2 regions of the Streptomyces litchfieldiae genome follow, and region 2 is predicted to be linked to the other one. Evidence: riboswitches for the same ligand, from Rfam matches in the RefSeq annotation. Region 2 holds a riboswitch; the other holds the start of a gene.
What was found. Region 2 has a riboswitch for glycine ahead of gcvP (aminomethyl-transferring glycine dehydrogenase). Riboswitches for the same ligand answer to the same signal wherever they lie in the genome.
Positions count from the first base shown of each region.

Region 1: another riboswitch for glycine. It lies ahead of gcvT (glycine cleavage system aminomethyltransferase GcvT); the one in region 2 lies ahead of gcvP (aminomethyl-transferring glycine dehydrogenase).

Region 1 is NZ_JAVREL010000001.1:222,403-238,265, forward strand. It holds gene RM590_RS01020 (ATP-binding protein) at 1-816, shown strand, start outside; gene RM590_RS01025 (response regulator transcription factor) at 813-1,475, shown strand; gene RM590_RS01030 (SLC13 family permease) at 1,559-2,974, shown strand; gene RM590_RS01035 (glycerate kinase family protein) at 2,987-4,156, shown strand; gene RM590_RS01040 (hypothetical protein) at 4,169-4,375, opposite strand; gene RM590_RS01045 (Dps family protein) at 4,442-4,915, opposite strand; gene RM590_RS01050 (GNAT family N-acetyltransferase) at 5,013-5,576, shown strand; gene RM590_RS01055 (enhanced serine sensitivity protein SseB C-terminal domain-containing protein) at 5,591-6,367, opposite strand; gene RM590_RS01060 (enhanced serine sensitivity protein SseB) at 6,446-7,213, opposite strand; glycine riboswitch at 7,360-7,452, shown strand; gene gcvT (glycine cleavage system aminomethyltransferase GcvT) at 7,607-8,728, shown strand; gene gcvH (glycine cleavage system protein GcvH) at 8,772-9,158, shown strand; gene RM590_RS01075 (L-serine ammonia-lyase) at 9,169-10,551, shown strand; partial or broken gene RM590_RS01080 (IS701 family transposase) at 10,878-11,284, opposite strand; partial or broken gene RM590_RS01085 (fibronectin type III domain-containing protein) at 12,413-12,801, shown strand; gene RM590_RS01090 (hypothetical protein) at 13,133-13,768, opposite strand; gene RM590_RS01095 (cellulose binding domain-containing protein) at 15,175-15,863, opposite strand, start outside.
Region 2 is NZ_JAVREL010000007.1:152,881-168,743, forward strand. It holds gene RM590_RS14580 (bifunctional nuclease family protein) at 1-94, shown strand, start outside; gene RM590_RS14585 (MerR family transcriptional regulator) at 274-840, shown strand; gene RM590_RS14590 (DNA polymerase IV) at 898-2,286, shown strand; gene RM590_RS14595 (PRC-barrel domain-containing protein) at 2,253-2,642, opposite strand; glycine riboswitch at 2,778-2,875, shown strand; glycine riboswitch at 2,876-2,996, shown strand; gene gcvP (aminomethyl-transferring glycine dehydrogenase) at 3,057-5,954, shown strand; gene RM590_RS14605 (hypothetical protein) at 6,025-6,594, opposite strand; gene RM590_RS14610 (glutamate--cysteine ligase) at 6,869-8,359, shown strand; gene RM590_RS14615 (CPBP family intramembrane glutamic endopeptidase) at 8,440-9,243, shown strand; gene RM590_RS14620 (DUF4232 domain-containing protein) at 9,250-9,933, opposite strand; partial or broken gene RM590_RS14625 (DMT family transporter) at 10,243-11,184, shown strand; gene RM590_RS14630 (pyridoxamine 5'-phosphate oxidase family protein) at 11,176-11,856, opposite strand; gene RM590_RS14635 (aminotransferase class I/II-fold pyridoxal phosphate-dependent enzyme) at 11,914-13,245, shown strand; gene RM590_RS14640 (LysR family transcriptional regulator) at 13,314-14,219, shown strand; gene RM590_RS14645 (Rieske (2Fe-2S) protein) at 14,432-14,833, opposite strand; gene RM590_RS14650 (alginate lyase family protein) at 15,236-15,863, opposite strand, start outside.

The DNA of each region.
Region 1 (15,863 bases), on a different contig from region 2:
GTCCGGCTGGTGCGGGCGACCGCGGCCCAGCTCACCGAGCAGGACCTGACCCGGCGCATCCCCATCCGCGGCCGGGACGACATCTCGGCGCTGGCCGAGACGTTCAACGCGATGCTGGACCGGCTGGAGCGCGCGTTCGCCGCGCAGCGGCGGTTCGTGGACGACGCGGGCCACGAACTGCGCACCCCGATCACCATCGTGCGCGGCCATCTGGAGCTGATGTCCGAGGGCGACGGCCCGGAGAGCGCGGCCGAGCGGCGCGAGACCGTGCGCCTGGTCACCGACGAGCTGGACCGCATGAGCCGCATCGTGGAGGACCTGCTGCTGCTGGCCAAGGCCGAGCGGCCCGACTTCGTCCAGCCGGCGCCGGTGCAGCTCGCCGAGCTGACCGCCGATGTGTTCGTCAAGGCCAGGGCGCTGGGCGACCGCCAGTGGGAGCTGCCCGAGGTCGCCGAGTGCGAGGCCGAGCTGGACGCCCAGCGCATCACCCAGGCCATGGTGCAGCTCGCGCAGAACGCCGTGGAGCACACCGGCCCGGGGCAGACCGTCCGCATCGGCTCGCGGCTGACCGGCGGGCAGGTGGAGCTGTACGTCGCGGACAGCGGCCCCGGCGTCCGGCCCGCGGACGCCGCCGTCATCTTCGAGCGCTTCCGGCGCGGCGCGGCCCGCCGCGGCGTCCGGGGCGGCAGCGGCAGCGGCGCGGGGCTCGGTCTGTCCATCGTCAAGGCGATAGCCGAGGGGCACCACGGCCGGGTCGACCTGCGGCCGACCCCCGGCGGCGGAGCCACGTTCGTACTCGTACTGGAGACCCCATGAACCGCATCCTCATCGCCGAGGACGAGGAGCGCATCGCCGCCTTCGTCGAGAAGGGCCTGCGGGCCAACGGCTTCATCACCACCGTCGCGGCGGACGGCGACGCGGCGCTCGACTACGCCTGCGCCGGCGGCTTCGACCTGGTCGTCCTGGACATCGGGCTGCCCGGCCGCGACGGCTTCACGGTCCTGCGCGAGATGCGCGAGGCACGGGTGACCGTGCCGGTGATCGTGCTGACCGCGCGCGACTCGGTGCGCGACACCGTGGCCGGGCTGGAGGGCGGCGCGGACGACTGGATGACCAAGCCGTTCCGCTTCGAGGAGCTGCTGGCCCGGGTGCGGCTGCGGCTGCGCACGGCGGCCCGGGCGCCCGAGGTGACCGTGCTGCGCTGCGGCGACCTCAGCCTGGACCTGCGCACGCGCCGGGCCCGCGCCGGCGGCACGCTGGTGGATCTGACGGCGCGGGAGTTCGTACTGCTGGAGCTGTTCCTGCGCCACCCCGGCCAGGTGCTGTCCCGCGAGCAGATCCTGTCCCACGTTTGGGGCTACGACTTCGACCCCGGATCGAACATAGTCGACGTGTATGTGCGTGCGCTGCGCAAGAAGCTCGGCGCCCAACAGGTGGAAACGGTACGCGGCATGGGATACCGACTGCCGCAGTGACGGCCGTCGGCCCCGCCGCGACCATGAAGTTCTCCTCATAAAGGGTTCATCGGTGGCTCACCCGGCGTTCGGACACTGGCCGGGTGACACTCACCCTCCGGCAGACGGTCTCGTTGTGCGCGGCGCTGAGCCTGTGCGGGCTGCTGGTCGTTCCGACGAACTTCCCGCAGCTCTCCGGCGACGCGCGCATCACCCTCGTCGTCTTCCTGCTGGCCACCTGCGCCTGGATCGGCACCCCGATCGACGACACCTATGTGGCGCTCGGGGCCGGGCTGGCGCTGACCGTCACCGGAGTGACCAGCGCGGAGGCCCTCTTCGGCACTCTGGGAGATGAAACAATCTGGCTGCTCATCTGCGCGTTCGTGCTGGCCGCCGCGGTGGCGGCCACCGGGCTGGCCGGCCGCGCCGCGGCGTTCCTGGTGGGCGGGGCGCGGACAGTGCGGCAGTTGTTCCATCTGACGACGGCCGCCCTGGTCACCTCGGCGTTCGCCGTGCCGGCCACCTCGGGCCGGGCGGCGCTGGCCCTGCCCGTCTTCCTGGCGCTGGCCCGCGCCCTGTCCGACCGCACCCGGCTGGTCGTCGCGCTGGCCCTGCTGTTCCCCACCGTCATCCTGCTCTCCGCGGTGGCGACGCTGATCGGGGCCGGCGCGCATCTGATCACCGTCTCGGTGCTGTGGGAGACCACGGGGGAACGCATCGGCTTCCACGAGTGGCTGCTGCTCGGGCTGCCGCTCGCCGTGGTCTCGTCCCATCTCGCCGCGGAGGCCGTGCTGTTGACGACGACCAGGCGCGGTGACCGGCGCGGGCCGGTGCGCATCGGGGTGGCGGAGATCCAGGAGCACAGCGAGGAGCCGGTCACCGGCCGGCTGACCCTGAAGGAGTCGCGGTGCCTGGCGCTGCTGGCCACCGTGGTGGCGCTGTGGTGCAGCGAGCCGCTGCACGGGGTGTCCCCGGCGGTGGTCGCGCTCATCGGCGCGGTGGTCGCGACCGCGCCCTCGCTGGGCACGGTCCGGCTGAAGGACGCGCTGGCGACGGTCCCGTGGTCGCTGCTGCTGTTCATGGCCGCGACGATGGCCATGGGCGTGGCCCTGTCGGAGTCGGGCGCGGCCGAGTGGCTGATCTCCGGCCTGCCGGGCGATGAAACGATTCCGGCCTGGGCGTTCCTCGCGGTGGTCGTCGCGGTGAGCACCGCCGCGCATCTCGTGCTCCAGTCGCGCTCCGCGCGCTCCAGCGTGCTGGTGCCGCTGGTGGTGGCCTCCGCGATGGCCGCCGGGGTCGATCCGGTCGCGGCGGCGCTGGCCTCCACGGCGGCGGCCGGCTTCTGTCACACCCTGCCCGCATCCGCCAAACCGGTGACGCTGTTCGCCGATATTCCCGGTACCCCCACCTACACCCCCGGCGACCTGCTACGGCTGTCCGCGGTGCTGGCGCCGCTGAGCGCCGCGCTGGTTCTGCTGTTCGCGCTCGTCGTCTGGCCCCTGTTCGGCGTCGCCCCCTGAGGAGTGTCCGTGATCCCCCCTTACCGATTCGCCGTGGCGCCAAGCGGCCTCAAGGAATCGCTGTCCGCCGCCGCCGCGGCCGACGCCATCGCGGAGGGCCTGCTGCGGGCCGCGCCGGGCGCCGAGATCGATCTGCTGCCACTGGTCGACGGCGGCGAGGGAACGGCCGAGGCGCTGGCCGCCGCGGCCGGCGGCCGGCTCGTCCCCCGCGTGGCCACCGGCCCGGTCGGGGCCCCGGTGCACAGCCACTTCGCGCTGCTGGACGGCACGGCGGTGGTGGAGATGGCCGCAGTGGCCGGCCTGTCGCTGGTGCCGACCGACCAGCGCGATCCGGGCGCCACCACGACGTTCGGGGTCGGCGAGCTGATCCGCGCCGCGCTGGACACCGGGGTGCGGCGCATCCTGGTCGGCTGTGGCGACTCGGGCACCTCCGACGGCGGCGCCGGCGCGTTGCAGGCGCTGGGCGTCCGGCTGCTGGACGCCGCCGGGCGGGAACTGCCGCGCGGCGGGGCGGCGTTGCGGCACCTGGACCGCATCGACCCGACGGGGCTCGACCCCCGGCTGGCCGAGACGGAGCTGCTGGTCGCGTGCAACCCGTACAACGTGCTGTGCGGCCCGCGCGGCGTGGCCCGGGTCTTCGGGCCGCAGAAGGGCGCCGGCCCGGCGCTCGTCGAGGAGCTGTCGGCCGCCCTCGAACACTGGGCGGACGTGCTGCTGCGGGACGTGGCCCCGGCCGGCCTCGACCTGCGGCTGGGCGTCGGCACCGGCGCGTCCGGCGGGCTGGGCGCCGGGCTGGCCGCGGTGGGCGCCCGGCTGCGCCCGCGCTTCGAGGTGCTGCTCGACCACCTCGACCTGGACGCCCGGCTGGCCCGGGCCGACCTGGTGGTCACCGCGGAGGGCGCGCTGGACCGGCAGACTTCGCTCGGCAAGATCCCGGGCGAGGTGGCGCGCCGCGCGAAGGCCCTGGGCATCCCGGTGCTGGCCCTGGCGGGCACGATCGGCGAGGGCGCGCACGAGGTGCGGCTGGTCGGGGTGGACGCATACAGCGGCATCCTGCCCGCTCCCCTGGCGCTGCCGGAGGCGCTGGCGCGCGGCCGGGAGTTCCTGGCGGACGCGGCGGAGCAGGCGCTGCGGATGGTGCTGCTCGGCAGCCGGCTGGCCCGCCCGGCGGTCCGCCCCTGACGGCGGACCGGCTCACACCCAGACCTCGGGCCCGCCGCCGCGCCACTCCAGCAGCTCGGGGTCGCGCAGGTCCACCTCGTCCGGGTCAAGCCCGGCCCGCCGCAGGAACTCGAGCAGTTCGTCGAGTGAACGGGCGCGCCCGAGGATCTCCCCGTTCGCGCGTACGCGCCGCCCACCGCCCGCGGTGGGCGGATAGACGACGATGCGGGCCCTGGCCATGCGGCAAGGGTGCACCCCCCGGCGCCGCGGCGCAGCCGGCGGGGGGCCGCCCGGGTGCGGCGCGGCTCAGCCGCCGTGCTCGGCCTGGAACATCCAGTGGTGCTTCTCCAGGTCCTTGGTGAGCTGGATCAGCACGTCCTCGGTGACCGTGTCCACCGGGCCGACGTCGGCCAGGCGCTCCCTCATGCGGACGATGACCGCGCCGAGGGCGTCCACCATGGCGCGTACGGCGTCGGTGTCCCGCTGCCAGCCCTCGGCGACCTCGCCGATGCCGGTGCCCGACGCGACGGTGGCCGCGCGGCCGTCCGGGGACAGGCCGAGGGCGGCGGCGCGTTCGGCGACCGTGTCGGAGTGCGAGCGGGCGGTCTCGACCACCTCGTCGAGCTGGAGGTGCACCGAGCGGAACCGGGGGCCGACGATGTTCCAGTGGGTCTGCTTGGCCACCAGCGAGAGGTCGATGAGATCCACCAGCGCGCCCTGGAGCGCCTCCCCCACGATCTTGAGTGTGGCCTCCGGCAGCGTGCTCTTGATGGCGTACATGCAGGCGTCTCCTTCCGGAGGGTCGTCCGTTGTGCGACTTTCACGCACATTCGCGGTATCTCGGGCCCCGCCCCCGGGCGTTTGCGAGGATGCGGCCATGGCCTCACCCACACCCACCATCCGGTTCGCCCGCGCCGACGACATGCCGGCCGTCTGCGCGCTGATCAACCACTACATCGCTGTCACGGCGGCGAACTTCCGCACCGAGCCGCTGACGCCGGACGAATGGCTCGCCGAGTGGCGGCGCCACAGCGCCGAGTACCCCTGGTATGTGGCCGAAACCGCCATCGGTGAGGTGGCCGGCATCGCCTACGCCCACCCGTGGAGCCCGCGCGGCGCCTACGCCTGGACCGCCGAGTCGGTGATCTACCTCTCCCCCGGGCAGCGCGGTCTCGGCGTCGGCTCCGCGCTCTACGACCGACTGCTCACGACGCTGCGGGCCCAGGGCTACCGCAGCGCCATCGCGACGGTCGCGCTGCCCAACCCGGGCAGCGTGGCCCTGCACCGCTCGCAGGGTTTCGAGCACGTGGGGACGTTCCGGGACGTGGGCTACAAGCACAGCACGTGGCGGGACGTGAGCCACTGGCAGCGGCTGCTGAACACCGACGACACGCCGCCGGGCGAGATCGTGCCCCCGGCCACCGCTGACCCGGGCGCCTGACCACCGCCGTCGGCTCAGTACGGCCGCGGATAGCCGTAGCCGTGCCGGTTCTGCCGACCGCTGTCCGGATCGGTCCGGACGGTGGCGTCCCGGTCGTAGAACGAGCGCGTGTTGGCGCGCAGCCACATCGCGACCGGGTCGAACGCGTCGGCCATCGCCACCGTACCCACCGGCAGGCCGTCGGGGACCGCGGCGATCACCTGCCGCATCATCTCCCGCACCGCCTCCGCCGTCCGCTCACCCGGGTCGTCCACGTCCAGCCCGATCACCAGGTACGCCTGGCCGACGGCGGGCCGCACCCACGCCCGGCGCAGGCTGCGCAGCATGGGCGTGCGCCGGGCGTGCGCGATGAGTCGCGCGTAGAACTCGTCGGCGCGGATGCTGGGTTCGCTGATCCGCAGCGGCCCGGCGGGCAGCCGTTCCAGCCCGCCGGCGATCCGGCGCAGGTCGAGCCAGGGGATGCCGAGCCCGCCGCCCGGCGCGTGCGGGTTGAGCCACAGACCCCAGTGGTCCGGGTAGAGCGCCGCCGCGATGTCCCGCCCGGTGACCACCTCATGGCTGCGGGTCCAGCCGCTCGCCGACAGCTCGCGTTCGGACGTGACGCACGGCGCGTACCCGTGGCCGGCGACCTCGACGCTGCCGTACTGCGCCTCCGGATCGCCGGGCCGGCCGTGCCACAGCAGCATCCACACCTCGCTGGCGGCGAGTGCGGCGAGCAGCTCCTCATAGGTGTCGAGTCGGTCGGGGGTGATCCGGGGCAGCAGTTCCTCGAGACCTTCTCCCGCACTCACCTGGTCCGGACCTCCTCGTGCCCACTCGGATGCACTGTGCCCGTCAGCCGACCCTCACATGCCCGTCACAGCCATCGCTTAGACGTCACGGGAGTAGAACGGCTGCACGCACTCGCGCAGCCAGTCCACAACGGGGTCGTCCGCGGCGTCGAGGAGCACGAGCTGGACCGGCCAGACCACGGGCCGGGCGGCCAGCGCGCGCCCGAGCGCGCCGTTGACGGCCGTGCGCGTCTCCTCGTCCAACTGGTCCAGCTCCACGCCGATGAACAGCGAGGGTGCTCCGCCCTCGGCGCTGGCCAGCCCGCGCCGCGCGGTGCGCACGTACCACAGCCCGGCCAGCTCGGCGGCGGCGGCGGACAGGAAGTCCGTCGGCTCCTCCTGCCAGTCCGGCTGGAAGAGCCGCATCCGCGCCCCCGAGGGAACGCCCGGGGTGCGCCGGCCCGGGGTCTCGCGGCACAGTTCGGCCACGGCGCTGGGCGGCACGGGGATGCCGACCGTGCCGCCGGGGTTGACCGCGATGCCCACCTGGGGCGGCAGCCCGCGGGCGAACTCCCGAGCGGGGGCGACACTGAACGACAGGTGGGAGGCGCCGCCCAGGTGCAGTTGTTCGGCGGAACTGAACACCGGGACGTATACGCCGCCGTTCAGATCGATGGTGGGCAGGTCCAGGGTGCGGCTGTCCGGGCCGCCGCCCTCGGGCAGCGGGATCCACAGGGAACTGCGGGCCAGCGCCGCCAGCACCCGGGGTCCGGCGTCCCGGGAGCCGAGCGCGCCGGCCAGGATCTCCTCCAGCTCATTGCCCGGCCAGCCGCCGCCGAAGCCGGGACCCTGCCGCGGAACACTCATCTCGTTCGACCACCATCTCATCAGGTCCTCAACACCCGCGAAGGAACCCTAGTGGCTGGCGCCCGGAACCGGGTCCCGGAGGGGCGGCCCTCGGCCGTTGTTCGTGCGATGATGTGGACGCAGCACACAACCGCATACCGGCCGTTAGACCACGCGCGGGAGAGTCCCCGGAAGCCACCGGGGCGCCGAAGGAGCAAGTCCTCCCTTGAATCTCTCAGGCCCCGTACCGCGTGCGGGAGGCGAATCTGAAAAGCGGGCCGTCCGCCCCGTGCGGCGCGGCCCCACCCACGGTGCAAGCCGCGCCCGCCCGGGCCGCGGCGAACCTCTCAGGTGCCGATGACAGATGGGGAGGGCCCGGAAGCCAGCCAACCCCTGCCCTCCTGGAGCCAGCCCATGACGGACGACACCCCCCGTACGACGGCGCTCGACGCCGTTCACCGCGCCCTCGGCGCCACCCTCACCGACTTCGCCGGCTGGACCATGCCGCTGCGGTACGGCAGCGAACGGGCCGAGCACGAGGCGGTCCGCACCGCCGCCGGGCTGTTCGACCTCTCCCACATGGGCGAGATCACCGTGACCGGGCCGGAGGCGGGCGCGCTGCTCGACCACGCGCTGGTCGGCAACCTGGGCGCGCTGCGCGTGGGCCGCGCCCGGTACACCATGATCTGCGACGCCGCGGGCGGGATCCTCGACGACCTCATCGTCTACCGGCTCGCCGAGCGGGAGTACCTCGTCGTCGCCAACGCGGCCAACGCGGGGACGGTGCTGGGCGCGCTGGCCGAGCGCGGCGCCGGGTTCGACGCGGTGGTCCGGGACGACCGCGACGCGTACGCGCTGATCGCCGTCCAGGGCCCCGCCTCCCCCGCCATCCTCGGCCGCCTCACCGACGCCGACCTGGCCGGCCTGCGGTACTACGCGGGCCTGCCCGGCACCGTGGCCGGCCGCCGGGCCCTGATCGCCCGGACCGGCTACACCGGCGAGGACGGCTTCGAGCTGTTCTGCGCCCCCGAGGACGCCGTGCCGCTGTGGGAGGCGCTCACCGAGGCCGGGCGGGCGGACGGCCTGGTGCCCTGCGGCCTGGCCTGCCGCGACACGCTGCGCCTGGAGGCGGGCATGCCGCTGTACGGCCATGAACTGACCACCGCCACCACGCCGTTCGACGCCGGGCTCGGCCGGGTGGTGAAGTTCGACAAGCCGGGCGACTTCGTCGGCCGCGAGGCCCTGACCCGCGCGGCCGAGCGCGCCGCCGGCCGGCCGCCGCGCACGCTGGTCGGCCTGGTGGCCCAAGGCCGGCGCGTGCCGCGCGCCGGCTATCCGGTGGTGGACGCGGCGGGCGCCGTCATCGGCGAGGTCACCTCCGGCGCGCCGTCGCCCACGCTGGGCAAGCCCATCGCCATGGCGTACGTCGACCCGGAACACGCGGTGCCGGGCACCGAGGGCGTCCGCGTGGACATACGCGGCAGCCACGAGCCGTACGACGTCGTCGCCCTGCCGTTCTACAAGCGCGCGAAGTAACGCCTCCACCTCATCGCCCATCCACACCAGGAGAATCTCCGTCATGAGCAACCCCGAGCAGCTTCGTTACAGCAAGGAGCACGAGTGGCTGTCCCCCGTCGAGGACGGCGTGGCGACGGTCGGCATCACCGAGTACGCGGCCAACGCGCTCGGTGACGTCGTGTTCGTCCAGCTCCCCGAGGTGGGCGCGACGGTCACCGCCGGCGAGCCGTGCGGTGAGCTGGAGTCCACCAAGTCCGTCAGCGACCTGTACGCCCCCGTCAGCGGCGAGGTCACCGAGACCAACCAGGACGTGGTGGACGACCCGGCGCTGGTGAACTCCGCGCCGTTCCAGGGCGGCTGGCTGTTCAAGGTCCGGCTGGACACCTCGGCCGGCGAGCCGGCGGACCTGCTGTCCGCCGACGAGTACGCCGCCTTCACCAGCGAGTGAGCGACGCGCCGTGGCCCTCTCTGCCTTCGACCTGTTCACCATCGGCATCGGGCCGTCCAGCTCGCACACCGTCGGCCCGATGCGCGCGGCGCGGATGTTCGCCCGCCGGCTGAAGAACGAGGGGCTGCTGGCGCACACCGCCGCCGTGCGCGCCGAGCTGTACGGCTCGCTCGGCGCCACCGGGCACGGCCACGGCACGCCGAAGGCGGTGCTGCTCGGGCTGAGCGGGCACGCGCCCGACACCGTGGACGTCGCCCGCGCGGACGAGGAGGTCGAACGAATCCGGCGCGAGCGCCAACTGCCCCTGCTGGCCGCGGAGATCGGCGACGCGCACCCCGTTCCGTTCGACCCGGACACGGATCTGGTGCTGCACCGCCGCCGCTCGCTGCCGTACCACGCCAACGGCATGACGCTGCGGGCGGCCGACGCCGAGGGCCGCCCGCTGCTGACCAAGACGTACTACTCGGTGGGCGGCGGCTTCGTGGTGGACGAGGACGCGGTGGGCGAGGACCGTATCCGGCTGGACGACACCGTGCTGCGCCACCCCTTCCGCACCGGCGACGAGCTGCTGCGGCTGACGCGCGAGACCGGGCTGTCGGTCTCCGCGCTGATGCTGGAGAACGAGCGCGCCTGGCGGACCGAGGAGCAGGTCCGCGCCGGGCTGCTGCGGATCTGGCACGCGATGGACGCGTGCGTCGAACGCGGCCTGTCCCAGGAGGGCATCCTGCCCGGCGGGCTGAAGGTCCGCCGCCGCGCGGCGACTTCGGCGCGGAAGCTGCGCGGCGAGGGCCCCGGGCCGGCGCTGGCGATGGACTGGGTCACGCTGTACGCGATGGCGGTCAACGAGGAGAACGCGGCCGGCGGCCGGGTGGTGACCGCCCCCACCAACGGCGCGGCGGGCATCATCCCGGCCGTGCTGCGCTACTACCTGGAGTTCGTGCCGGGCGCGAACGAGGACGGCGTCGTCCGTTTCCTGCTGGCGGCCTCCGCGATCGGGATGCTGTTCAAGGAGAACGCGTCGATCTCCGGCGCCGAGGTCGGCTGCCAGGGCGAGGTCGGCTCCGCCTGCTCGATGGCCGCCGGCGGCCTGGCCGAGGTGCTGGGCGGCACCCCCGAACAGGTCGAGAACGCGGCGGAGATCGGCATCGAGCATAACCTCGGCCTGACCTGCGACCCGGTCGGCGGCCTGGTCCAGATCCCCTGCATCGAGCGCAACGGCATGGCCGCGGTGAAGGCCATCACCGCCGCCCGCATGGCCCTGCGCGGCGACGGCCGGCACCACGTCTCGCTGGACAAGGCCATCAAGACGATGAAGGAGACGGGCGCCGACATGAGCGTCAAGTACAAGGAGACGGCCCGCGGCGGCCTCGCGGTGAACATCATCGAGTGCTGAGCGAACCGTCCCTGGCCTGCGGGAACGCTCCTTTCCGGTCTGTCCGGGCCGTCCCTGTTTGAACGGCGGAAAGTCCCTGGGAAGTCCCTCGGACAGAGCGGAAAGTCCCTGAAAAGTCCCTGGCGAAAGCCTGAAGAAAGGGGGCTGACCTGCGCGTATCGAGGCCGTTGGAGCGCATCGAGTTCCCTCGATGGCGAACCGCGAGCCAGACGTCCGGCGACAGCGTCCGGGCCGTTCCGGGCTATGCCAGGCGCCTGCCCGCCCGCGACCACGCGGCACCGGTCGCCGCACTCAGCACACTCAACGAGGGCCTGTCGTTCCAGGCGGCGATGGGGCCTGGTGCCCCCTGCTCGGCACCCCGCCGTCGCGCAGCGGTCCCGGTCCTGCGTCCAGGACTTGGGCAGGTACAGCTCCCGGTCCACCAGCGCCCGGCCCTTCGCCGAGGCGTAGGCGGCGAAGACGCCAATCCGGCAGTTCTCGGTGCGGCCGGCCGTACCGGAGTACTGGCGCTGGAACCGGCCGAGGTGATGCCCTTCTTCAGGAACCCGGTGTCGTCGACGATCAGTAGGCCGCCAGGGTCTTCCAGATTCTCGACGACGTATTCTTGCAGGTCATCACGTATCTCGTCGGGGCTCCAGCAGGCCCGGCCGAGTAAGTGCTGCAACCCGGCCGGACTGCTGAGGCCGGCGTATTCGGCCAGCTGCCAGCCGTTCTTGCGCCCCACCGGCCCGAGCCGCACCCGAGATCACGAACCCGGCAACCTGACGCTCAGTCAGCCAACTGCACTCCAGAACAGGGCCCTGACCAGCAGCAATAGCGAACCCTGCGGCTGGAGTGCGGCCGAGGAAGAGCTGGCCCCGCTTGTCGCTTCGCGGCTGCGGCTCTGGGCCTTTCCGTTCGTTGATTGCCCGCATTTCGTTGATTGCCTGCATGCGGTGTTGTGCTTCACCGCCGAGTTTTTTCGAAGCTGGGTGGTCGTCTGCCGTTGACGGGCCAGGCTGTCCGGCTCTCATGTCAGTGGACTCGTTCACGATGCTTCGGAGGAAAAATGTACGTGAAAAGGGTACTGGCGGCCGCGGCTGCGGGCGTGGCGATCGTGGCTGTGCTGGCCGCGCCGGCCGGCGCGGCGGGGGGCGCGGGCGAGGTGAGCCCGCTGGTCCAGATCCCTCCGCTGCGCACGACGGACCCTTCGAACACCGAAGTGGTTGGGTTCGAGACTGACGGCGACATCATCATCGTGGAGGACCTGCGTGGTGGTGACGGGCACGACGCCATCGCCTCGGTGTTCAGGAACACGGCGACGGCACGCCCGGCGAGCGGGTCTACAACGTTCGCGACAGCGCCGGGAACGGCCCCACCATCAGGAGCGCCGAGAACGGCGATCTCTACAACCTCTCCGAGGACAGGGTGTACTGGCTGCGGATCTGTCTGATCAATGGCAACGATGCGCTCAGCTGGTGTCACCCGAAGGTCGCGTTCACGGCGTGACCCACCGGGCGCGCGGGTCCCGAGGCCGGAGTGCCGACTGTGAAGTCAAGCTTCCCAGCGGCGGCATCCGCGGTCCGCCATGAAGCTCATTCGAAATGCGCACCTCGCAAGGACCGGTGTCAGAGGCAGCCTGGTCATGGCGTCGGCATTGCGGCGATGGCCGGAACGACGCGAAGCAGAAGTCGCAAGCGGCCGAGCGGCGTCGGTTACGGTACCTGGTCGCCGGCGGGGCGGTGGCCGTGCTGACGATCTGGTGGCCTGGTCATGGGTGTGGCCGTATCTACTGGCCGCGGTCGTGCCGGGTGGGCTCGGCACCCCGGCATGGTGGGGATGGCGGGTTCACCGGGCGCTGAGAGAGAAGGACCTCCAGTGGCGCGCGCCAACCGCTCCCGGCACCCCCACGGCTTCCGAGGTGACCGCCGGTTCCGTGACGCTGAGCTGGACGGCGTCCACCGACAACACGGGCGTCACCGGCTACGACATCGTCCGCGTCGACGGCGGCACCGAGACCCGCGTCGCCGGCTCAACGTCCAACCGCGTCACCATCACGGGCCTGTCCGCGGACACCGCCTACACCTTCGCCGTATACGCCAAGGACGCGGCCGGCAACCCCCCGACCGCTCCGGCACCGTCGCCGTCACCACCGAGACCGGCAACACAACGGGCACTTGCTCCGTGAGCTACCGCTCGGTGGGAGACTGGGGCAGCGGGTTCCAGGGAGAGATCGTGATCCGCAACACCGGCCCCACCGCCATCGACGGCCGCGTGTCCCGCAAGCGTTTCGTTCCCCAGCCAACCGAGCGATGGCGAGCACAGCCCTCGTCGATCCCTCACCGCGGGAACAGGCCGGCGCCAGCGTCCCATCCTCGGCCACCGCATCCGCTGCTGCCGCCTCTGAACCAGAACCGGTGCGGTGCCCCAACGGCACCGCACCGGCCGAGGTCGCCGGACGTCCGTCAGCGCGATACGCCGTGCCCGTCCGTCAGTGCGAAGTGGGGCAACAGGTCCTCAGTGCGAACACTCACCATGACGCACCCGTTGTGGTGGCCATGGTGGGAGATCACCACGGCATGCCCACCACAACGGGCGGCCTTCAGTTCCAGAACGCTATGGCCTGCCTGCCAAGCGACGCCTGGCCCGTGGTGTTGGCGTGACAGCCGTCCGCGACCTCATTGCTCGCGAGGTGGAACGCCCCGGGGTAGATGACGTTCTGCGTCGGGTCGGCAGCCGCCTGCTTGGCGAGACTGTCAGTCAACTGCGGGCCGTTGGGCCCCGCCAGGAAACACGTCCGACCCGGATCGTAAAGCGGCTGACCGGTGATGTAGATCGTCGCGTCGGGGGACGTGTGCTGCCGCGCGTTGGCGATGAGCCGCTTCACCTCGTCATACGTTGCGCCGCTCTGGGAGAAGATGCAGATCTGCACCCACACGGCAGTCGGCGTGCCATACCTGCTCACCTGCTGGTCGAACAACCGCCAGGCGTTGGAGTTGGGATCGGTCCACGACTGCACGACCATGCCGCCCGTCCCGTAGGGACCCCACATGGTGGTACCGCCAACCGCGCGGTAACCCTGCGCGACATTCTCCGCCATCGAGCAGCCGATGAAGCCCATCGAATTCTGTTGTGCCTGAGAGGGCGCTGTCTGGTGCGCGGCTCCGGCCACGACAGCGGGACCCGACTGGGCGCCCGCCTCGCTCCGGCCGCCCGCCGCCGAAGTGGTCGCGGACATGACAACGATGGCGACCGTTACGGCGACTGCGCCGACAGCGCGGACGATACGGCTGCCACGCCCCAGAGACCACACGCTTGGGCTCTTGCGATGCTGGACAGATGATCTAGTCATCACGGTTCCTCTCTCGGATACCAGGAGCCAGCCGACAGAAGTCGGCAACCGAGCAACTGCGGCCGACGGTACGATTGGGCACTGGGGTGGTCAACGACCACCGCCACGGGCACGGGCCGTTTCCGGACCGTGTCGACACTGTGTCGGCCGGGCTCCCGAGCCGGGCCCTCGGAGCATCGCGAAAGGCGCCAGACCGTCGCGACGGCACGGCCAACTCGCCGAGGTGGGAGGCCATCTCAGGGCATCGACGGTTCCGCTACCCCAAGGCGCCACCCCGGGCGGAGTCCACGATTGTTCGCCACGGAATAGACGGTTACTTCATCTGGCGCCCGAAAGGTGAGTTTATGGAGCCCGTCACCTGCGACCGAGCGCGCGGGCGCGGCCGCCAGGCGCGCTCGCCAACCGGGGCGGGACGTGCACAGAAGCGATCGCGCCTCCATAGGGCGCCGACACCGCGAGTCCAGGGACGGAGCGACCCCACGGTGGCACTTTTCCGCTTCGAGAGATTGGCAAAAAAAACTTCACAGAGCGAACTCCCCTGCGGTCGACGCTTCGCCCGGGCCATAGGGGCACAGAGGCGGCAGTTGTGAACTTTATTTCACAACTGGATCCCGGAGCTTACGAGTGGACCAGCACGCTGCTACGTTGCGACCGGACTGGGAGGTGTTCTCACACGCCTTGCGGAGCACTCATGCCGATGCGACAGCGACACTTCCTCGCCCTCGTTCTCTCGTCCGGCGCGAGTGCGACGTTGGCCGGCATGAAAGGGCGCCCACCGCGGTCGGCTTCCCCATCCCCGGCCCGGTCTTCCCCAGCACCTCGGCGGGCTCGGAACCGAACACGCAAAAGGCCGACCGCGGCGACCAGTCGCCGAACGTCTCAGGAGTCATCACCCACCGACAACGACTGAACTGACACCACTGGGTCACATTTCAACCGCCCAAAGTGGGTCACGATTCACCCGACGCCGACAGCAATGAGGTCGCGGACGGCTGCCATGCCAACTCGGCGGGCCAGCAGTCGCTCGGCACGTCCAGGAATTCTGGGACTGAAGGCCGTCGGCCGCTCTGGCTGCCCTGGTGCGAAGCCCCACCATGACATGCCCGTCCAAGCGGACGTGTCATGGTCGCGTTCCGTGCCATGTCCAGCCGGGCTCGCGTTGCCGGATGCGCCTGGCGACAGGAGCGCCTCCGGTCCGGCCACCTGGGGCCGGCGGTCGAATCGCCCGGGCCACGAGCGCCGGTGGCGTGGACGGGCTGTGCTGTCCACGCCACCGGATCGCTCGTCGTGCGTCAGGCCGCGGCGCAGTCCGTGCCGTTGAGCGAGAACTGCGCGGGCGCGTCGTTGGTGCCGCTGTAGGTGGCCTGGAAACCGAACTCGGCTCTGGTTCCGGGCGGGATGGTGCCGTTGTAGGGAGCGTTGCGCGCGGTCACCTGGCTGCCGGTCTGGGCCACCGTGGCGTTCCAGGCGCTTGTCACTCGCTGATTCCCGGGCCAGGTCCACTCCAGGGCCCAGCCGTTGAGCGGCGTGGTACCGGTGTTGGTGATGGAGACGCTGGCGGTGAACCCGGTGTTCCAGGTGTTCGCCGTGTAGGTCACCTCGCAGAGACCCGGGTCCGGGTCGGGATCCGGGTCGGGTGTGCCGCCCTCCACGTCGAGTGCGGTGTCGAGGAAGTTGGCCACCTCGCTCCAACTCGGATTGGGCGAACCGACGGTGACGGTCTCCCGGCAGTCCGAGACGGTGCGGACGGTCTGCGTCCCGTACCGGGAGGAGCTGAGCACATCACTCGTACCGTGCCCCGCGCCGGGAACGGAGAAGAACCGGGTATCGACGCACGCAGCCTTCAGGGCGTCGTGAAGGAGGGCGCTCTGCCCGTGCGGGACGATATTGTCCGCCTGTCCGTGCAGGAGCATCATCGGCGGGTCGTTCGCGTCGACATACCGGATCGGATTGGCCTCCTGGACGCGGTCGGGGCAAGTCT
Region 2 (15,863 bases):
CATCATCCCCGATGAGCAGGAGGACGAGGTGGAGAGGTTCCGCGAGTTCCTCGACCAGATCTCCCCGGAGGACTTCGGCACGAGCAGCCAGTAGCGGCGCGTGGCGATCGTTGACGCGCTGAGTGTGGATGCCTAGCGTCAATAGGGCATGTCTTGGGAGGAGCGCTGTGTGCGTGCTCATCGTGACAGCCGGTGAGCGACGAAGGCACGGTCGGGGCATGCGGAACGGAGGCCGGCGTGACAGGTAACGGCGACAGCAGAGCGGTCGGCGGGATGTCCGCCCTCCCCGGTGCGCCGCCACCCCCCGGCCCGCGGGGGCCCCTGGCCCCCCAGGAGCGCGGGACGCCCGACCAGATGGGCTACCGAGGACCCAGCGCCTGCGCGGCGGCCGGGATCACCTATCGCCAGTTGGACTATTGGGCGCGCACCGGTCTGGTGCAGCCCAGCATCCGGCCGGCCCATGGCTCCGGCACCCAGCGGCTGTACGGCTTCCGGGACGTGCTGGTCCTCAAGATCGTCAAGCGGCTGCTGGACGCCGGCGTCTCGTTGCAGAGCATCCGGACGGCCGTCCAGGCCCTGCGGTCCGCCGATCTGGCGGAGCTGTCCGGCATGACCCTGATGAGCGACGGCGCCACCGTCTACCGCTGCGCCTCCCCGGACGAGCTCGCCGAGCTGCTCCAGGGCGGCCGGGGCATCTTCGGCATCGCCGTGGGCGCCGTGTGGAGCGACGCGGAGAGCGCCCTCGGGCAGCTACCGGCCGAGCGCCTGGACACCGGCGAGCCGGTGCCCGCCGTCCACCCCGCCGACGAGCTGGCCCGCCGGCGCCACCGCACCGGCTGACCGCGCGCCCCGGCCCGGGGCGGGCGGCTGTCAGACCTCTGCGGCACCATCGGACAGGTGAGAGGCCAGCCGACCATCCTGCACCTCGACATGGACGCCTTCTACGCCTCGGTGGAGCAGGCGGCCAAGCCGAGCCTGCGCGGCAAGCCGGTGATCGTCGGCGGTCTCGGCCCGCGCGGTGTGGTCGCCACCGCCTCCTACGAGGCGCGCCGGTTCGGCGTGCACTCGGCGATGCCCATGGCCCAGGCCCGGCGCCTGTGTCCGAACGCCGCCGCCCTCGTGCCGCGGTTCGGCGTGTACCGCGCGATCAGCGAGACCGTGATGGGCCTGCTCGCCGAGCTGTCGCCGCTGATCGAGCCGCTGAGCCTGGACGAGGCGTTCGTCGACCTGGCGGCCGGCGGCACCGCTGCCACGGCCGAGGACGCCCTGGCCACCGGGGAGCGGCTGCGCGAGCGGATCCGCGTGACCACCGGGCTGACCGGCTCGGTGGGGCTGGCCGGATCCAAGATGCTGGCCAAGATCGCCTCGGAGCGGGCGAAGCCGGACGGGCTGGTGCTCATCCGGCCGGGCACCGAGCGGGAGCTGCTGGTCCCGCTGCCGGTGCGGACGCTGCCCGGGGTCGGCCCGGCCACGGCCGAGGCGCTGCGCCGGGCCGGGATCCACACCATCGGCGAGACGGTGCGGGCCGGGGAGGCCGAACTGCTGCGGCTGTTGGGCAAGGCGCACGGGGCCTCGGTGTACGCCATGGCCAACGGTGTGGACGAGCGGCCGGTGGTCGCGGACCGGGACACGAAGTCCGTCTCGGTCGAGGACACCTTCGACGCGGACGTCACCGACCGGGCCCGGATCCGTTTCGAGGTGGCGCGGCTCGCCGACCGCTGTGTGGCGAGGCTGCGCGCGGCCGGCCGGTCGGGGCGCACCGTGGTGCTCAAGGTGCGGCGGTACGACTTCACCACCCTCACGCGTTCCGAGACGCTGCGCGGGCCCACCGACGACCCGGCCGTGGTCCGGGAGGCGGCCGGTCGGCTGCTGGAGGGCGTGGACACCACGGAGGGCGTCCGGCTGCTCGGGGTGGGCGTCAGCGGCCTCGCCGACTTCACCCAGGAGGATCTGTTCGCCCAGTCGGTCCAGGCGGTCCGGGGCAGCCACATCGGGCCGGCGGCCCAGGAGGTGCCGGTCGTCGCGCCGGAGCCGTCCCCGGAGGGCCGGAGCGAGCCGTCCCCGGCGCGGAGCTGGCTGCCGGGGGTGGACGTGGCGCACGAGCGGTACGGGCCGGGCTGGGTGCAGGGCAGCGGGCTGGGCCGGGTCACGGTGCGTTTCGAGCGGCCGGACACGCCGCCCGGCCGGGTGCGGACCTTCGCCGTGGACGATCCCGAGCTGGCCCGGGGCGATTCGCTGCCGCTGGTGGCGGCTCAGCCCTGCCCGTCGTCCGGGGAGGCGAGCTGACCGAAGTCGCGGTCCGGCGGCACCGGGTCGCCCGGCGCGGCGCGCGGCACGTCCAGGCCGTAGTGGTGGTAGAGCTCCAGTTCCTGTTCGGGGGAGAGGTGCCTGCCGACGCCGAAGTCGGGCGCGTCCTTGATCAGCGACCGTGTGAACGGCACCCGCAGCGTGTCGTTCACCAGCTCGCTGGGCTCCAGCGGCACGAACGCGTCGCGACTGAAGAGTCCCGTGCGGACCGCCGCCCATTCGGGTGTCCCGGTGGCGTCGTCGAGATACACCTCGTCCACCGTGCCGATCTTGGCGCCGTCGCGGTCGAACGCCTTGCGGCCGATGAGGCTGCGCGGGTCGATGTCGGTCTGCACGATTCCTCCAACTGATCCAGCAGGTCCGGAAAAGGGCCGCTATGACCTACGTAAGAACACATTCCGGAAGCTGGCCAGTCGAGTGGCGCCCTGGTCCCCGGCGGGGGGTCCGCTGGTAGGCTCGAAGACGGTTGACAACCTCGTGCGGGAGAGTCCCGACGCCGCACGGCGCCGGGCGCCGAAGGAGCAACTCCTCCCCGGAATCTCTCAGGCCCCTGTACCGCGCGAGGAAGACCACTCTGGAAAGCAGGGTGGCGGCGGACGACAGCCCGCCGGCGCCCTCACCGACGGTGCAAGCCGGGGCGCGCGAGTGCCGCGGTGAAGCTCTCAGGTCGACATGACAGAGGGGGAGGCCCGCCGGGCAGTGCCGCCCGGCACCCCCGCAGGTCGTCGCGACCAGGAGGAGCCTTCCGCATGACTGTCCGCCACATACCGTTGTCCGCCCTGGAGCAGGGCACCCCCTTCGCCGCCCGGCACATCGGGCCGGACCCCGCCGCCGAGGCGAAGATGCTCGCCCAGGTCGGCTTCGGCTCGCTGGACGAGCTGACCGCCGCCGCGGTGCCCGAGGCGATCCGCACCACCGAGGCGATGCGCCTGCCCGAGGCCCGTGACGAGGCGGCCGTCCTCGCCGAGCTGCGCGCGCTGGCGGCCCGCAACACCGTGCTGCACTCCATGATCGGCCTGGGGTACTACGGCACGTTCACGCCGCCGGTCATCCTGCGGAACGTCATGGAGAACCCGGCCTGGTACACGGCCTACACCCCCTACCAGCCGGAGATCTCCCAGGGCCGGCTGGAGGCCCTGCTCAACTTCCAGACCGTCGTGTCCGACCTCACCGGCCTGCCCACGGCCGGCGCCTCGCTGCTCGACGAGGGAACGGCAGCCGCCGAGGCCATGGCCCTCTCCCGGCGCGTCGGCAAGGTCAAGGACGGCGTGTTCCTGGTCGACGCCGACTGCCTGCCGCAGACCATCGCGGTCGTCCAGACGCGCGCCGAGCCCACCGGGGTGGACGTGGTGGTTGCCGACCTGAGCGACGGCATCCCCGCCGAGGTCGCCGAGCGCGGCGTCTTCGGCGTGCTGGTGCAGTACCCCGGCGCCTCCGGCGCGGTCCGCGATCACCGCGCCCTGATCGAGCGGGCCCACGAGCTGGGCGCCGTGGTGACCGTCGCCGCCGACCTGCTAGCCCTCACCCTCCTCACCTCACCCGGCGACCTGGGCGCCGACATCGCGGTCGGCTCCAGCCAGCGGTTCGGCGTCCCGATGGGCTTCGGCGGGCCGCACGCCGGTTTCATGGCGGTCCGCGACTCCTACGCCCGCAGCCTGCCCGGGCGGCTGGTCGGCGTCTCCCGCGACGCCGACGGCGCGCCCGCCTACCGGCTCGCCCTCCAGACCCGGGAGCAGCACATCCGGCGGGAGAAGGCCACCAGCAACATCTGCACGGCGCAGGTCCTGCTCGCCGTGCTGGCCGGCATGTACGCCGTCTACCACGGGCCCGAGGGGCTGGCCGCCATCGCCCGCCGCACCCACCGTTACGCCGCGCTGCTGGCCGCCGGACTGCGGGACGGCGGGGTGGAGGTGGTGCACGACGCGTTCTTCGACACCGTCACCGCCCGGGTGCCGGGCCGCGCGGCCGAGGTCGTGGCCGCCGCCCGCGGCGCCGGGGTAAACCTCCGCCTCACCGACGCCGACCACGTCGGCATCGCCTGCGACGAGACCACCGGACGCGCCCAACTGGCCGCCGTCTGGGCGGCGTTCGGGGTCGCGGGGGATGCGTTCGGCATCGAGGCGCTGGACGCCCGCACGCCCGACGCGCTGCCGGACGGCCTGCTGCGCGAGGGCGAGTACCTGACCCACCCGGTCTTCCACCGGCACCGTTCCGAGACGGCGATGCTGCGCTATCTGCGGCGCCTCGCCGACCGGGACTACGCGCTGGACCGGGGCATGATCCCGCTCGGCTCGTGCACCATGAAGCTCAACGCCACGGTCGAGATGGAGCCGATCACCTGGCCCGAGTTCGCCGCGCTGCACCCGTTCGCGCCCATCGAGCAGGCCGAGGGCTATCTGTCGCTGATCCGTGAACTGGAGCAGCGGCTGGCCGAGATCACCGGCTACGACAGCGTGTCGCTCCAGCCCAACGCCGGCTCCCAGGGCGAGCTGGCCGGTCTGCTGGCCGTCCGCGCCTACCACCGGGCCAACGGCGAGCCGGACCGCACCGTCTGCCTGATACCGTCCTCCGCCCACGGCACCAACGCCGCCAGCGCCGTGATGGCGGGGATGCGGGTCGTCGTGGTCGCCACCGGCGAGAACGGCGACGTGGACTTCGACGACCTGCGCGCCAAGATCGCCCGGCACGCGGACGAGTTGGCCGTGCTGATGGTCACCTACCCCTCGACGCACGGGGTGTTCGAGAAGGACATCGCCGGCATCTGCGCGGCCGTGCACGACGCGGGCGGCCAGGTGTACGTGGACGGCGCCAACCTCAACGCCCTGGTGGGGCTGGCCCGGCCCGGCAGGTTCGGCGCCGACGTCTCGCACCTCAACCTGCACAAGACGTTCTGCATCCCGCACGGCGGCGGCGGGCCCGGCGTCGGCCCGGTGGCCGTGCGCGCCCACCTCGCGCCGTATCTGCCCGGCCACCCGCTCCAGCCGGCGGCGGGCCCGGCGGGCGGCGGCATCGGGCCGGTCGCGTCCGCGCCCTGGGGTTCGGCCGGGATCCTGCCGATCTCCTGGGCCTATCTGCGGCTGATGGGCGCCGACGGGCTCCGCCGGGCGACGCAGGTCGCGGTGCTGGCCGCCAACTACATCGCCAAGCGCCTCGAACCGCACTACCCCGTGCTCTACACCGGGCCGGGCGGGCTGGTCGCGCACGAGTGCATCATCGACGTGCGCCCGCTGACCAAGGCCACCGGCGTGAGCATCGACGACGTGGCCAAGCGCCTGATCGACTACGGGTTCCACGCGCCGACCATGTCGTTCCCGGTGCCGGGCACGCTGATGATCGAGCCGACGGAGAGCGAGGATCTCGCCGAGATCGACCGGTTCTGCGAGGCGATGATCGCCATCCGGTCCGAGATTGACCGGGTCGGCTCGGGGGAGTGGCCCAAGGACGACAACCCGCTGGCCAACGCTCCGCACACCGCCGCCCGTCTCACCGGCGAGTGGCCGCACCCGTACAGCCGCCGGGAGGCGGCCTACCCGGCCGGGACGAGCACGGACGGCAAGTACTGGCCGCCGGTGCGCCGCATCGACGGCGCCTTCGGCGACCGGAATCTGGTCTGTTCCTGCCCGCCGCTGGACGAGTACGCGGGCTGACGGCCCGCAGTGGAGTGCCGGGACCGGTTCGCGCCGTTGCGTGCCGGTCCCGGACGTGCTTGCCGGGAGGTCAGCTCGCCAGGCCGAGCGGCGCCAGCCGGCTGGTCAGCAGCGGCAGCAGGGCGGCCGTGGTCACCGCCCGGTCGGCGGCGATGCCGGGCGGCGCCGGGGCCAGCGGCATCAGCAGGTCCTCCGGCAGCGGGTCCCCCGCCGCGGGGTCCGCGCCCGGGTCGGAGTGCAGCCAGAGGGTGAGCATGTACAGCTCCGGAACGGACAGCAGCCGGGGCTGATACGGCCCGGGCAGGGCGTCCGCCAGTCGCACCGCCCGCTCGCTGGACGCGATGAAGGGGCCCTCGCAGAAGTGCGAGAACGCCCAGCCGTCCGCCGTCAGCATGGTCTCGGCCGCCCCGACGGCCAGGCCGTCCCGGGCCAGCAGGAAGCGCCAGCCCGTGAGCCGCGCGCGCGGCGGCTCGGTGGGGCCGGTGACCGGCGCCAGCCGGTGCACGGGCAGGGGAAGGACCGGTTGCAGGGCCCCCTCGCCGAGGCGCGGCGGGCGCGGTGTCACCGGCGTCGTCGAGTGGAGTGCCGTTCGTACGCTGCGCTCGGCGGCAGCGGGAGCCAGGGGAATGTGCAGGGGCATGATGGGTCGCCTCTCGCTTTGGAGTAGGTCGCCTCTTCTGTGGGAGACACGCCGTGGCGGAGTTTATACGAGACATGTTCTCTCTATGTTTCCTGTAGCCGACCCGGGACGTTTCGGCAAGAGGCAAAACCGGCCGCCGGAACAGTTCGACCCCGGCGTCCTATTCCCATGGAATATGCCGGAACGGGGACCGGGGGCACCCGGGGCATGCGTGCCACCCCTGTGGTCTGGGCAGGATCGAGCCCGAGACGCCGCGCGACGCAGGAGGTGCCCCATGGGGGAGAAGGTCGTGGCCGACCGGTTCGATCTGGCCGCCCGGCAGCGGTTCCGGGACCGGCTGCACGCGTGTCTGGACGGGCTCGGAACGCTGCTGCGCGAGGACCGTTTCGCGCCGCACGAGGACCGGATCGGGCTGGAGGTGGAACTGTGTCTGGCGGATTCCGACGGTTCGCCGCGAATGGTCAACGACGACGTCCTCACGCGAATGGCCACCCGGGATTTCCAGACCGAGCTCGGACAATTCACGCTGGAGCTGAATATGGTGCCCCGGCGGCTGTCCGGGCGGGTCTTCGACGACATGGCCGAAGAACTGCGCATCGCCCTCGGATACGCCGACCGAATAGCCGGGGAATTCGGCGCCGGACTCGTGATGACCGGAGTGCTCCCGACGATCAGTGCCGATCAGATGGTGCCCGAGTCCTTCTCGCCCGGTGACCGGTACACGCTGCTGAACGATCAGATCATGGCCGCCCGGGGCGAGCTGATCAGCCTCGACATCACCGGGACCGAGACGCTGCGCCGGACGTTCGACTCCATCGTGGCGGAGGCCGCCTGCACCTCCGTGCAGTTCCATCTCCAGGTCACCCCCGAGCGGTTCGCCGACACCTGGAACGCCGCGCAGGCCGCCGCGGCCGCGCAGATAGCCGTCGGCGCCAACGCCCCCTTCGTCTTCGGCCGCGAACTCTGGCACGAGTCGCGGCCGCCGTTCTTCCTCCAGGCCACGGACAGCCGTCCGCCGGAGCTCGCCGCGCAGGGAGTCCGCCCGCGCGCCTGGTTCGGGGAGCGCTGGATCGACTCCGTGCACTGCCTCTTCGAGGAGAACGTCCGCTACTTCCCCGCGCTGCTGCCGCTGTGCGCCGACGAGGACCCGCTGGAGACGCTGGCCGCCGGCGGCGTGCCCCGCCTGGCCGAGCTGTCTTTGCACAACGGCACGGTCTACCGCTGGAACCGCCCGGTCTACGCCGTGGCCGGCGGCGTGCCCCACCTGCGCGTGGAGAACCGGGTGCTGTCCACCGGCCCCACCATCACCGACACCGTCGCCAACGCCGCGTTCTACTACGGCCTGGTGCGCGCGCTGGCCGACCAGCCGGACCCGGTGTGGCACCGGCTGCCGTTCGCCACCGCCGAGCGCAACTTCCTGGCGGCCTGCCGCCACGGCATCGACGCCGAACTCGACTGGCCCGGCCCGGACGGCACCGTCGCCCCGCTGCCCGCCGCCGACCTCGTCCGGGACCGCCTGCTGCCGCTCGCGGCCGAGGGCCTGGCCGCCTGCGGCGTGGCGGCCGGGGACCGCGACCACTACCTGACGGTCATCGAGGAGCGATGCCGCCGTCGCGTCACCGGGGCGGGCTGGCAGACTCGGGCCTACCACCAAGCGGTGGCGAATGGAGCGGACCGGGCGACCGCCCTGCGGGATCTCGTCCGGCGGTACTGCGAACTGGCGCGGACGGACGCTCCCGTGCACACCTGGCCGACCGGGGCATAACGGCTCCGGCGGCCGGCTCGCGGTCGCACGGGGCGCCGGCCCGCCGGACGGGAGACGGAGTGGGACTGAAGCCGGACCAGATGGCGGACGCGGCATCGGGCGGCGGCGCGGCGCGGCTCTCCCGGCGCGTTCTGCGCCAGGAGATGCTGCTCGTGCTGGCCGTCTCGCTCGGTGCGAGCGCGGTCGGCGCGCTGATCAGTTTCACCGGCGTCGTCACCCGCCCCGGCGGGCTGAGCGAGCAGGCCGCCACGCTCAACAGCTCGCGCGCCCCCGACCGCCCCTGGCTCGACCTGGCCTGGCAGCTCTTCGGCATCACGACCGACCTGGTGCCCGTGGTGCTGGTGGCCCATCTCCTGATGCGCGAGTGGGCCGAGGCGGGCGGGCCCGGGCTGCGCGCGATCGGCTTCGACCTGCGCCGGCCCCGTTTCGACCTGGCCTGGGGCGCGGTCGTCGCGGCCGGCATCGGCGGCAGCGGGCTGCTGCTCTACCTCGGCGCGCACGCCGCCGGAGCCAATCTGACGGTGGTGCCGGAGTCGCTGCCGGACGTGTGGTGGAAGATCCCGGTGCTGATCGCCTCCGCCCTGGAGAACGCCGTGCTGGAGGAGGTGATCGTCGTCGGCTATCTGCTGCGCCGGCTCGGGCAGTTGGGCTGGACCCCGGTCGGCGCCCTGGTCGCCAGCTCCGTGCTGCGCGGCAGCTACCACCTCTACCAGGGCATCGGCGGCTTCTTCGGCAATGTGGTCATGGGCGTCATCTTCGTCTGGCTGTACCGGCGGTGGGGGCGGGTCATGCCGCTGGTCGTGGCGCACGCGCTGATCGACATCGTGGCGTTCGTCGGCTACGCGCTGCTGGCCGGCCGGGTCGACTGGCTCCCCACCGCCTGACCGCAGTTACCGCGCGGGCCCGGTGCCCTCGGCCAGCGGCTGCGCCTCGATCCGGCCCGCGCCGCACACCGACCCCAGTTCCCAGGAGGCGGTGGTCGGGCTGTACTCGTCGGGCGGGATCACGTTCAGCACGGCCGGGTCGGGCCCGCAGCCGTCGGCCGGGTCCTCGGCGCCGGGCACGGCGCTCCAGTGCAGCCGGGCCCAGGCGCTGCCGCCCGGTTCGAGGGTGAGCTCCACCGGCTCGGCGGAGTCGTCGCGCACGGTCGTGGTCGGGATCTCGTCGCCGTCGCCCGCAGTGAGCTGAAGGCCGGGCCAGCCCTGGGTGCGGCAGGGCTCGGAGGCGGAGTTGGTGAGCACGAGCGCGGCGTACCGGTTGCCGGCGCCCGGCTCAAGCGGGGTGACCGAGGCGGTCAGCGCGTCGTGGGAGCACCAGGCCGGCTCCTCGGCCGGCGTGGGGGCGTCGGACTCGGGGGCGGCCGACTCGCTGCCGGAGTCGCCGGAGTCGGCCGGGGTTTCGGACGGTGCGCCGTCCTCCTCGGTGGCGGGAGTCCGTTCGCCGGACCGGTCGTCGCGCGCGGCGGCGGTGTCGTCGGCGGCGGAGTCCTGTGAGTCGTTGGATTCGGCGCAGCCCGCGACGACCAGGACGGCGATCGCGGCGGCGCACACGGTGCGCAAGGGGTGGGACACCATTCGAGGTCCTCCGGTGGGGGTTCGGCTGGGCGGAGGAGTGCTGTGGCGATTGGACGTGGCCACGACAGAACGGGTTCCCCGGAGCGCCCTCTCGCACGCCTCCCGCCCCTGGTCCGTTGCCCCGCCGTTGTCCCCGCCGCCGGCGCGCGCCTAAGGTGTGCACCGTGACGCCGAGCAACGTTCTCTCGCCGCCCACCGCGTAACGCGGGCGGCCCACGACGGCACGCGCCGGGTTCAGCGCCCCGCGCGAGGTCGGTCCTGCCCGCGACCGGGATCAGGTGACCGCCTCGACTCCTCCGTTGGAGAACCATGCGTTACGCGCTTTCCCCAGCCCTGCCCAGGCGGCGGGGACTTCTCTTCGTCGCCATCGCCGCCACCGCCTGGGGCACCGCGGGTGCCGCCGCCGCGCTGCTCTTCGAGAGCAGCGGGCTCGGCCCCGTGGCCCTGACCTTCTGGCGCTCGGCCGGCGGCCTGGCCCTGCTGCTCCTCGTCCGGCCCCTCGTCCGCCGGCCGTGCCGGACCGGCCGCGGGCCCGGCGAGCGGCTCCGGCGCCGCGCCGCGCACGCCGCGGTGCTGGGCGCCGGCTTCACCCTCTTCCAGGTCGCCTACTTCGCGGCCGTGGCGGCCACCGGCCTGGCCGTCGCCACCGTCGTCACCCTGGGCGCGGGCCCGGTGCTCATCGCGCTGGCGGCCCGGCCGTTGCTGGGCGAACGGCCGGGCCCGGGCGGGGTGTTGGCCCTGTTCGGCGCGCTGGCGGGGCTCGCCGTGCTCACGCTGGGCGGCGGGAGCGGGGCGGGCGCGGTGCGGCCGTCCGGCGTCGGCCTCGCGCTGCTGTCCGCGGCGGGCTACACCGCCGTCACGCTCCACAGCCGCCGCCGGGGGCGGGACGGCACCGCCGCCGACCCGCTGGGCGCCACGCTGTCCTCCCTGACCGTGGGCACGGTGTGCACGCTGCCGTTCGCGCTGGCCTCGGGCATCGTGCCGCGCGCCGACGGGCTCGCGCCCTCGCTGGCGCTGCTGCTGTACCTGGCGGCGGTGCCGACCGCGCTGGCCTACGCGCTGTACTTCGCCGGGCTCGCCGTGGTGCGGGCCGCCACCGCCTCCGTGATCACGCTGATCGAGCCGGTGACGGCGACGGCCATCGCGGTGCTCCTGCTCGGCGAGCGGCTGACCCCGGCCGTCCTCGCCGGCACGGCCGTGCTGCTGACGGCCGTGACGGCGCTGGTGGTGGCGGAGTCCCGGTCAGGGCCTGGCGTAGCCCGTCAGGTAGGCCGGGGCGGGCGGGGTCTCGCCGGGGCCGCCGGCCGGGACGGGGGCGCCGTGGACGGTGGTCACCGGGAGGACGCCGCTCCAGTACGGGAGTGAGAGGTCCTCGGGGTCGTCGTTCGGGCCGCCGGTGCGGACCTTGGCCGAGACCTCGGCCAGGTCGAGTTCCAGCACCGCGGTGGCGGCCAGTTCGCGGGCGTCGGCCGGGCGGCAGTCGGCCGACCGGCCCGGTATCACGTGGTCGACGACGAGGTCGAACGCCCGCCTCTTGGCCGCCTCGTCGGTCACCGGCCGGGCGGTGCCGTGGACCACCACCGAGCGGTAGTTGACGGAGTGGTGGAACGCCGACCGGGCCAGCACCAGGCCGTCCACGTGCGTCACGGTCAGGCACACGGGCAGCCCCGGCCCCGGCTCGCCGGCGGCCCGCACCACGCGGGCGCCGGTGGAGCCGTGGACATACAGCCGTTCGCCGTCGCGCGCGTACAGCGTCGGCAGCACGACGGGCCGCCCGTCCCGGACGAAGCCGAGGTGGCACAGATAGCCCTCGTCGAGGATGCCGTGCACCAACTCCCGGTCGTAGGAGACCCGATGACGGGACCGGGTGGGGGTGGTGCGCGTGGTCTGCGGGTAGGGGGCGGCCGGGCCGGTGGGCGGCATGGTTCTCTCCTCGGGTCGCTCTTGCCCCAGCTTTTGAACTAGTGCAAAATGCTCTTTGTGCTAGGAGAATATACGATCGAGGGCCGGGGCGCCGCCGAAATCGCGGCCAGCGTCGAACGCGGCGTCGGCAGTGGCGAGTTGTCCCCCGGGTCCGCCCTCCCGCCGCTGCGCGAGCTGGCCGCCCGGCTCGGGGTGAACCCCAACACGGTCGCCGCCGCGTACCGCATCCTGCGCGAGCGCGGCGTCATCGAAACGGCCGGCCGCCGCGGCAGCCGGGTGCGGGCCCGCCCGGTCAGCACGCCCCGGGAGGCCCTCGGCGTCGAGGCGCCCGCCGGGGTCCGCGACGTCTCCCAGGGCAACCCCGACCCGGCCCTGCTGCCCGACCTCGGCCCGGCCCTCGCCGAGGCCGCCGCCCGCGCCGCCCGTTCCCCCGTGCTCTACGGCCACCCGCCCGTGCGCGAGGAGCTGGCCCGCGTCGCCCGCGCCCGGTTCGACCGGGACGGCGTCCCCGGCGGTCCCCTCGCCGTCACCTCCGGAGCGCTGGACGCCATCGAGCGTGTCCTCGCCGCACACCTGCGCCCCGGCGACACCGTCGCCGTCGAGGACCCCGGCTGGGGCAGCTTCCTGGACCTCATCCCGGCGCTCGGCCTGCGCGCGGTGCCCGTCGCGGTGGACGACGACGGCCCGCTCCCCGGCCCGGCCGGCCGCGCGCTGCGCCAGGGCGCCCGCGCCCTGGTCGTCACCGCCCGCGCGCAGAACCCCACCGGGGCCGCCGTCTCCCCGGCCCGCGCCGAGGCGCTGCGGGCGGTGCTCGCCGCCCACCCCGACACGCTGCTCATCGAGGACGACCACGGCGACGGCATCGTCGAGCAGCCGCTGTGCCCGCTCTCCGGGCACACCCGGCACTGGGCGTTCGTCCGGTCCGCCGCCAAGGCGTACGCGCCGGACCTGCGTCTGGGGGTGTTTACCGGGGACCCGGTCACCGTGGACCGGGTGCTGGGCCGGCAGCGGCTCGGCCCCGGCTGGATCAGCCACCTGCTCCAGGACACCGTCGCCGCGCTGTGGCGCGCCGAGCCCGCCGACCCCGGCCGCGCCGCCCGCGCCTACGGCGAGCGCCGCGCCGCCCTGATCGCCGCCCTCGCGGCCCGGGGCGTCCCCGCCCACGGCCGCAGCGGACTCAACGTGTGGGTGCCCGTCCCCGACGAGACCGGCGCCCTCGCCCGGCTGCTGCACGCGGGCTGGGCCGCGGCGCCCGGCGCGCGGTTCCGGGTGGCCGCGCCGCCGGGCCTCCGGCTGACCGTGTCCGCCCTCGCCGAGGCCGACGTCGGGCCGCTGGCCGACGCGGTGGCCGCCGCGATCCGGCCGCCCGCCGCCCGCCGTTACGACTGAAGGCCGCGGCGGGCGCGACGGTGTAGGGCCGTTACGGAAAGGCGCCGCCGGAACGTAGCATCGCTGAGGTGTTGAACATCGACCGGCTCCGCGTCCTGCACGCCATCAGCCACCACGGCTCGGTGAGCGCCGCCGCCGACGCCCTGCACGTCACCACCTCCGCCGTCTCCCAGCAGATGGCCAAGCTGGAGCGCGAGACGGGGCAGCGGCTGCTCGCGAAGCACGGCCGCGGGGTGCGGCTCACCGACGCCGGCCGGCTGCTGTCCGAGCACGCCGAACGCATCCTGGCCCAGGTGGAGTTCGCGCACGCCGACCTGGAGGCCCAGCGGGGGCAGGTGGTGGGCGAGCTGGTGATCGGCGCGTTCGCGACCGCCTCCCGGGGCCTGTTCCCGCCGACGCTGGCCGCGCTGGTCGCCGGACATCCCCGACTGCGCATCCACCTGCGGGAGATGGAACCGGACGTGGCGCTGCGCGACCTGGAACGCGGCGACATCGATCTCGCCGTCGTGCTCGACTGGTACAACCGGCCGCTCGCCCTGCCCGGCGGGCTGGCCCGCCAGACGCTGCTGGACGACGTGGCCGACGTGGCGATGCCCGTCACCCACCCGCTGGCCGGCCGGGAAGGGGTGGACCTGGAGGACTTCGCGGACGACCCCTGGGTCTCCTGGCCGCCGGGCGCCGTCTGCCACGAGTGGCTGATGTTCACCCTGCGCGGCAAGGGCGTCGAGCCCCGGCTGATCCACACCGCCGTCGAGCACCACACCCAGCTCGCCCTGGTCGCCGCCGGCCTCGGCGTCGCGGTGGCGCCGCGACTGGGCCGCGACCCGGTGCCGGAGGGCGTCGCGCTGGTCCCCGTGCGGCACACCATCACCCGCCGCGTGTACGCGGTCTGGCGCGCGGGGGCCGACCGCCGCCCCTCGGTCCGGGCCGCGGTCGCCGCGCTGCGCGACGCCGCGCGCGGCGTTCCGAACTAGGGCCTGTATCGAGTTCCCGCCCGGGCCCGCGACGCCAGTCACGGCACCTCGCCGCTCCCCCAGACTCCGTCTGGGAGGTGCCCCCAGCCGAATCGCGCGAATACGGCCGGGTATGAGCTGCGATCCGGTGCCTTGCGATGCACCGCGTCTGACGCCGCGGGCTGATCCGACCGGGAACTCGATACAGGCCCTAGGCCCGGAATGCCGCCCGCTCACGCCAGATGGACGAACTCCCCCCGCACGGTGATCCGTTCCTCCGGCAGCGGCTCGGTGGCCGGGCCGCGCACCACTCCGCCGTCCTCGATGGCGAACTTGCTGCCGTGGCAGGCACAGTCGATCGTCCCGTCGCGTACCTCGCTCACCGTGCAGCCCCGGTGCGTGCACACGGCCGAGAACGCCCGGAACTCCCCGTCGGCCGGCTGGACCACCACCACCACCACCCGCCGGTCCCCGAAGACCTTCCCGCCGCCCGCCGGGATGTCGGAGGTGGCGGCCAGCCGCTCGCCCTGCCCGCCGCCCTCGCGCTCGCCGTCCCCGTCGCCGGAGCCGCACGCCGTCAGCCCCGCGGCGCCCGCCGCGACGACCACCCGCCGGGATGTCACTGGTCCGGTCACACCGGCCCCCTTCCTCGTTCCACCCGCCGGGGGCCCGGCGGTATCCGCGGTCTTCCCGCATTCGGCCCCTGCTGGTCTCCGTGCCCCGTACAAGGTGAGGGCTCCTGCACCAGTGCACGGGTGCGCCATCGGTGCCCCCATGGGCCGGTCGTCTCCGCGACCGTTCACCTCTCCCGAAGCCGCGCCGCCGTCGCCGGGGTGGTGAGGCTCGATGAGCCGGCAGCCGATCACCACGGGCCCCTCACCTTCGCAGGCTGACGGCCGCGCAGACCGGTGGCTTGTCGTCGGTGCGCGGCTCGGTATCCCACAGGGCGGCGTGACGGGCCACTGGCTCGGGCGGCGTGCGCCGCCCGAGCCACCCTCAGCGGGGAGTGGGAGCGTGTGAGGCGGTGGGGTCTTCTGTCATTCGCTCACCAAGCGGTCGACGTATGCGAGCGTGCCGAACCCCAGTTCGTCGAAGCCGCCGCTGTTCGGGCCGTAGTCGCCGCCGCCGCCCTCCGGGGAGTTGGCCAGGGCCATTTCCTGGATGCCCGGGCAGTCCTGGTTCAGCCGACCCCAGTAGTGGTGGAAGACCCGCTCCCAGACCGGGCGCACCTGGCCGCGACCGCCTTCGGAGATGACGGTGTGCACCACTCCCTCGCAGTTCTCGTAGGTGGTGAACGGCACGTCGTCCTTGCCCAGGTTGTAGCGGGCCACGTACTCGCACGCCTTGCGGAACCTGTAGTCGTCCGCGGCGTAGAGGTCGACGCCCTGGCTGTAGGCCATCTCGCAGAGCGTGCCCATCAGCCCGATGCCCATCATGCTGTGGGCCTGGTCGCGCCCGCTCTCCTGCCACTGGGCCAGGGCGACGTCGTCGTAGACGAACGGGATCGCGTTCACCAGGTTGCCGGTGCCCAGGCCGTTGTGGAAGTAGTCCACCGCTTCGTTGAACTGGGCCTGGTCGTCGCGCAGGATCCCGATGGCCATGATCGAGGCCATGTTGCACAGGTCCCAGTTGGCCCAGTAGTGGGACTCGCAGGTGCCGTTGTGT